DNA from 2 places in the Variovorax sp. 01T432 genome. Region 2 is predicted to be linked to the other one. Evidence: riboswitches for the same ligand, from Rfam matches in the RefSeq annotation. Region 2 holds a riboswitch; the other holds the start of a gene.
What was found. Region 2 has a riboswitch for S-adenosylhomocysteine ahead of metH (methionine synthase). Riboswitches for the same ligand answer to the same signal wherever they lie in the genome.
Positions count from the first base shown of each region.

Region 1: another riboswitch for S-adenosylhomocysteine. It lies ahead of ahcY (adenosylhomocysteinase); the one in region 2 lies ahead of metH (methionine synthase).

Region 1 is NZ_JBFTPS010000057.1:11,795-15,304, forward strand. It holds gene ahcY (adenosylhomocysteinase) at 4-1,443, opposite strand; S-adenosyl-L-homocysteine riboswitch at 1,506-1,573, opposite strand; gene AC1DNF_RS29590 (hypothetical protein) at 1,675-2,328, shown strand; gene AC1DNF_RS29595 (peptide chain release factor 3) at 2,399-3,510, shown strand, end outside.
Region 2 is NZ_JBFTPS010000036.1:49,043-52,552, reverse strand. It holds gene AC1DNF_RS23965 (SH3 domain-containing protein) at 1-33, shown strand, start outside; gene AC1DNF_RS23960 (LysR family transcriptional regulator) at 60-947, opposite strand; gene AC1DNF_RS23955 (PACE efflux transporter) at 1,045-1,482, shown strand; S-adenosyl-L-homocysteine riboswitch at 1,491-1,587, shown strand; gene metH (methionine synthase) at 1,649-3,510, shown strand, end outside.

The DNA of each region.
Region 1 (3,510 bases), on a different contig from region 2:
CGATCAATAACGGTAGGTATCCGGCTTGTAGGGGCCGTTCTTGTCGACCCCGATGTAGGCCGCTTGCGCATCGGTCAGTTCGGTCAGCATGGCGCCGACCTTCTTCAGGTGCAGGCGCGCCACCTTCTCGTCGAGGTGCTTGGGCAGGACGTAGACCTTGCCGGCCTGGTAGGCGTCCGGCTTGGTGAAGAGTTCGATCTGCGCAATGGTCTGGTTTGCGAACGACGAGGACATCACGAAGCTCGGGTGGCCCGTACCGCAGCCCAGGTTCACGAGGCGGCCCTTGGCCAGCAGGATGATCTTCTTGCCGTCGGGGAAGGTGATGTGGTCGACCTGCGGCTTGATCTCTTCCCATTCGTACTTCTCGATCGACGCGACGGCGATTTCGTTGTCGAAGTGCCCGATGTTGCAGACGATCGCCTGGTCCTTCATCGCGACCATGTGTTCGTGGCGGATCACGTCGCGGTTGCCCGTGGTGGTCACGAAGATGTCGGCCTTGTCGGCGGCGTACTCCATCGTCACGACCTTGTAGCCTTCCATCGCGGCCTGCAATGCGTTGATCGGGTCGATTTCGGTCACCCACACTTGCGCACTCAGCGCGCGCAGCGCCTGGGCCGAGCCCTTGCCCACGTCGCCATAGCCCGCCACGCAGGCCACCTTGCCGGCAATCATGACGTCGGTCGCGCGCTTGATGCCGTCCACCAGCGATTCGCGGCAGCCGTAGAGGTTGTCGAACTTGCTCTTGGTGACCGAGTCGTTCACGTTGATGGCGCGGAACAGCAGCGTTCCCTTGGCGCTCATCTCGTTCAGGCGATGCACGCCGGTGGTGGTTTCCTCGGTCACGCCGATGATCTCGGCGGACTTGCGGGTGTACCAGGTCGGGTCCACGGCGAGCTTGGCCTTGATCGCCGCGTAGAGGATGCGCTCTTCATCGCTGGTCGGACTGGCCAGGACGCTCTGGTCCTTCTCGGCGCGCTGGCCCAGATGCATCAGCAGCGTGGCATCGCCGCCGTCGTCCAGGATCATGTTCGGGCCTTCGCCGGGCGCACCCTTGGGTGCGAAGTCGAAGATGCGGTGGGTGTAGTCCCAGTAGTCTTCGAGGGACTCACCCTTGATCGCGAAAACCGGGGTGTTCGTGGCGGCAATGGCGGCGGCGGCATGGTCCTGCGTCGAGAAGATGTTGCAGGAAGCCCAGCGCACGGTGGCACCGAGGGCCTGCAGCGTCTCGATCAGCACGGCGGTCTGGATCGTCATGTGCAGCGAGCCGGTGATGCGCGCGCCCTTGAGCGGCTGGCTCTTCGCGAATTCCTCGCGGATCGACATCAGGCCGGGCATCTCGGTCTCCGCGATGCGGATTTCCTTGCGGCCCCAGGCGGCAAGAGAGAGGTCGGCGATCGCCTGGTCGGCGGTGGCAACGGGGGTGGGCTTGAGAACAGCGCTCATGAAAACTCCAAAGCAAGCTTGAAAGATGCCGCTGCGTTCGGGGAAGGACTCACCGCGAGAACAGCGGGTGAGCGTGGTTGCGATGTGGTCCGAGCCTCACGCCTGACGGCGCTGCAACGCTCCTCGGAAGCGGGATTTTAGCGCGCGCCGGTTTTTCGGCGCCAGCGGCGATTTCCCGTTCGCCCTAGACTGCATCGCCGACCCTCAACCATTGCGCCCCGGCGCTCGACCATGTTCAAAGTCAATGCCCTCGCCACTTCGTTCCTGATCGCCGCCTCGGCGGCATCGCCGCTCCCCGGATGGGCCCAGACGCCAGCCGGCGCGACGGCGCAGCCCACCGTGCGCGTACGCGGCGTCATCGAAAGCGTCGATGCGACCTCGATCACCGTGAAGGACCGCAGCGGCGAGACCGTCACGATGGCGCGTCCCGCCGACATGAACGTGTCGGAGGTCATTCCTCTCACACTGGCCGACATCAAGCCCAACAGCTTCATCGGCACCGGCGCGATGCCGCAGCCGGACGGCACCCAGCGCGCGCTCGAGGTCCTGGTGTTTCCCGAGGCGGCGCGCGGCACCGGCGAAGGCCACCGCCCCTGGGACTTCATGCCCCAGAGCACCATGACCAATGCCACCGTCTCCACGCTCTCGGCTGCGCCCTCCTCGGTTCCGGGCGGCCAGAAGCTGGTGCTCAAGTACAAGGGTGGCGAGCAGACGGTCATCGTGCCGCCGGGCACGCCGGTCGTGACTTTCAAGCCGGCCAACAACGACCAGGCGGCGCTGGTGGTCGCCGGCGCCAAGGTGGTCATCACGGCGCAGGTGAAGGACGGAAAGCCCACCGCCTTGCGCATGCTCGTCGGCCGCGACGGCTTCTCGCCACCGTTGTAGCCCTGCTCGCTAAAATTGCAGGCTTTGCGTCCAGCAGCCCGCGCCCGTGAGCGTGCTCCGCGTTCACCCCATGACATACGCTTCCGAAACCCGCCGCCGCCGCACCTTCGCGATCATTTCCCACCCTGACGCGGGCAAGACCACGCTGACGGAGAAGCTGCTGCTGTTCTCCGGCGCGATCCAGATCGCCGGCTCCGTGAAGGCGCGCAAGGCCACGCGGCACGCCACCTCCGACTGGATGGAGATCGAGAAGCAGCGCGGCATCTCGGTCGCGTCGTCGGTGATGCAGATGCTCTATCGCGATCACGTGATCAATCTGCTCGACACGCCCGGCCACAAGGATTTCTCGGAAGACACCTACCGCGTGCTGACGGCCGTCGATTCGGCGCTGATGGTCATTGATGCAGCGAACGGCGTCGAGGCGCAGACACGCCGGCTGATCGAGGTCTGCCGCCAGCGCGACACGCCCATCATCACCTTCGTCAACAAGATGGACCGCGAGGTGCGCGAGCCGCTCGAACTGCTCGACGAAATCGAGCGCGAACTCGGCATGCCTTGCGTGCCGATGACCTGGCCCGTGGGCCAGGGCAAGAGCTTTGGCGGCATCATCAACCTGCGCACGCACGCGATGACGGTGTTCGAGTCGGGCAGCGAACGCCTGCCGCAGGACTTCGAGGCCATGCCCCTGGCCGACCGTGAGAAGCTGCACAAACGCTTCGGCAATGAGTTCGACACCGCGATGGAGAGCATGGAACTCGCCACCGGCGCGTCGCCCACCTGGGACCGCGAAGCCTTCCTCGCCGGCAAGCAGACACCCGTGTTCTTCGGCTCTGGCGTCAACAATTTCGGCGTGATGGAAGTGCTCGACGCGCTGGTCGATCTCGCCCCGCCGCCGCAATCGCGCACCAGCACCACGATGGTCAACAGGCAGCCGGTGGTTCGGGAGATCCAGCCCGACGACAAGGAGTTCGCCGGCGTGGTGTTCAAGGTCCAGGCCAACATGGACGCCAACCACCGCGACCGCATCGCCTTCGTGCGCATGGCGTCGGGCAAGTACACGCCGGGCATGAAGCTCAAGGTCCAGCGCACGTCGAAGGAGCTGCGCCCGACCAGCGTAGTGACCTTCATGAGCCAGCGCCGCGAAGCGGTCGAAGAAGCGTATGCGGGCGACATCGTCGGCTT
Region 2 (3,510 bases):
CCGCCGCCGAACATCATGGCGCCGCGTCGATAGAACGCGACCATCGCGCCTGATCGCGCTCAGTCCTTCTTGCGCGCGATGAGCGCGACGAAGCGCTGGGCGCCCAGGCCGAGCGGTCGTTCGCGCGACCACACGACGTCCACCCACAGGTCCAGCCCGTTCGACAGGTTCTCGAAGGGGATCTCGACCAGCGCACCGGCGGCGACGTGCGGGCGGACGAAGTTGCGCGGCAGCCAGCCCCAGCCGAGGCCCGCCGTGAGCAGGCTCAGCGCCGCGAGCGCGTTGTCGGCGCGCCAGACGTGGCGCGCGAAGACGAAGCGCGGGTCGCTGGTGGCGAGATCGCGCCCCGCCACCACGATCTGCCGCGTGGTCGTCAGGTGCTCCTCGCGCAGGCGCCCGCCGGCGGCGGCCAGGACCGGATGGTCGGGCGCCATCACCGCGACCATCGTGTCGTTGGCCACTTCCTGAAAGCCCTCCCGGCCGTCGAGGCTCGGGCGCTCGAACACCAGCGCGAGCTGCGCGCGGCCGCTGTGCAGCAGCTCCAGCGCGTCGGCCTGCGGGGCCGCCAGCACCTCGACTTCCAGCAGCGGGTATTCCTGCGCCAGCGCGGCCAGGGGACCGCTCCAGGGCGCGGCCAGCAGTTCGGGCGCGATCGCCAGCGTGAGCCGGTTCTCGAGGCCCTGCGTCAGCGCGAGCGCCTGGACTTGGAGCTGCTTCAACTGGGCGGCGAGCAGCCGCGCCTGCGGCTCCAGCGAGCGCGCCGCGGGCGTGGGCTGCGGTTCGCGGCCGGCGCGGTCGAACAGCGGCAGGTCGAGCTCGGCCTCCAGGGTCGCGATCGCCATGCTGACGGCCGAAGGAACCCTGCGCAGCGCCCGCGCCGCGGCCGAGAAGGAGCCGTGGTCGAGCACGGCGAGGAACACCTGGACGTTGTCGCTGGAAAAGCTCATGCCGGCCTATCTATCAAATTTTCTGAAGGAACATGACTTTTTATATCAGAGATGCGCACATAAAGTCGCTGCAAACATCGATCAAGAAGGAAGATTCATGCAAGGGCTCAAGCGCCGCGTCGTCTACATCACGCTCTACGAAGGCATTGCCATCGTCGCGGCCAGCGTCGGGCTTTCGCTCGTCTCGGGGCAGGGGATGGGCCATTCGGGCGTGCTGGCGGTCGTCGCGTCGGTGATCGCCGTGGTCTGGAATCTGGCCTTCAATGCCCTGTTTGAGCGCTGGGAGTCGCGCCAGGCGGTGCGCGGGCGCGGCGTGCGGCGGCGCATCGCCCATGCGGTCGGCTTCGAGGGCGGGCTCATCGCCTTCCTGGTGCCGATGTTCGCCTGGGGGCTGGGCGTGAGCCTCTGGCAGGCGCTGGTGATGGACCTGGGCCTGGTCGCGTTCTTCCTGGTCTACACCTTCGTCTTCAACTGGGTCTTCGACCTTCTGTTCGGCTTGCCCGCATCGGCGGCCGGGGCGGCGCAGCCGGCGTAAAATCCGCGCTCCCCAAGGAGCGTTGCAGCGCGGGCCGTCGCCATTCGACGGCGCCGCGTCAGGCTTGGGCTTCCAGCCACTGGATTGCAACGACGCTCGCCTGAACCCACGTTGCGCAGGTGAGCCCATGTCTACTTCCGATTCTTCCGCCCTCCCGGTCCCCTCCATGAAGCTGTCCGGCCTCGAGCCCGTGCAGATCGGCGAGGGCACGCTGTTCGTCAACATCGGCGAGCGCACCAACGTCACCGGCTCCAAGGCCTTCGCGCGAATGATCCTCAACGGCCAGTTCGAGGAAGCGCTGGCCGTGGCCCGCCAGCAGGTCGAGAACGGCGCGCAGGTGATCGACATCAACATGGACGAGGCCATGCTCGACAGCAAGGCCGCGATGGTGCGCTTCCTGAACCTGATCGCGAGCGAGCCCGACATCGCGCGCGTGCCGATCATGGTCGACAGCTCCAAGTGGGAAGTGATCGAGGCCGGCCTGCGCTGCATCCAGGGCAAGGGCATCGTCAACTCCATCAGCATGAAGGAGGGCGAGGCGCAGTTCATGCACCAGGCCAGGCTCGTGCGGCGCTACGGCGCGGCGGCGGTCGTCATGGCCTTCGACGAGAAGGGCCAGGCCGACACCTACGAGCGCAAGATCGAGATCTGCGAGCGCGCCTACCGCCTGCTGGTCGACGAGATCGGCTTTCCGCCCGAGGACATCATCTTCGACCCCAACATCTTCGCGATCGCCACCGGCATCGAGGAGCACAACAACTACGCCGTCGACTTCATCAACGCCGTGCGCTGGATCAAGCAGAACCTGCCGGGCGCCAAGGTGTCGGGCGGCGTGTCGAACGTGAGCTTCAGCTTCCGCGGCAACGACCCGGTGCGCGAGGCGATCCACACCGTGTTCCTGTACCACGCGATCAAGGCGGGCATGGACATGGGCATCGTGAACGCGGGCATGGTGGGCGTCTACGACGACCTGGAGCCGACGCTGCGCGAGCGCGTGGAAGACGTGGTGCTCAACCGCCGCCCCGACGCCGGCGAGCGCCTGGTCGAGGTGGCCGAGAGCGCGAAGAGCGGCGCCAAGGACGAGAGCAAGAAGCTCGAATGGCGCGGCACGCCGGAGAACTTCGTGCACGTCAACCAGCGGCTCTCGCATGCCATGGTGCACGGCATCACGGACTTCATCGTCGAGGACACCGAGGAGGCCTACCAGCAGATCCTGGCCACGGGCGGGCGGCCGCTGCACGTGATCGAGGGCCCGCTGATGGCCGGCATGAACATCGTCGGCGACCTGTTCGGCCAGGGCAAGATGTTCCTGCCGCAGGTGGTGAAGTCGGCGCGCGTGATGAAGTCCGCCGTGGCCCACCTGATTCCCTACATCGAGGAAGAAAAGCGCCAGGACGAAGCCGCGGGACGCGACGTCCGCACCAAGGGCAAGATCGTCATCGCCACCGTCAAGGGCGACGTGCACGACATCGGCAAGAACATCGTCACCGTCGTGCTCCAGTGCAACAACTTCGAGGTGGTGAACATGGGCGTGATGGTGCCCTGCCACGAGATCCTCGCGCGGGCGAAGGTCGAGGGCGCGGACATCGTCGGGCTCTCGGGCCTGATCACGCCCAGCCTGGAAGAGATGCAGTACGTCGCCGGCGAGATGCAGAAGGACGATCATTTCCGCATCCGGAAGATCCCGCTCATGATCGGCGGCGCCACCACCAGCCGGGTGCACACGGCGGTCAAGATCGCGCCGCACTACGAAGGGCCGGTGGTCTACGTGCCCGATGCATCGCGCAGCGTGAGCGTGGCGCAGTCGCTGCTGTCCGACCAGGCCACCAGCTACATCGACGAGCTCAACGCCGACTACGACAAGGTGCGGCTGCAGCACGCCAACAAGAAGCAGACGCCCATGTGGCCGCTCGCCAAGGCGCGGGCGAACAAGACGCCGATCGACTGGTCGAGCTACACGCCGCCGGTGCCCAAGTTCATCGGCCGCCGCGTGTTCAGGAACTTCGACCTGAGCGAACTCGCCAGGTA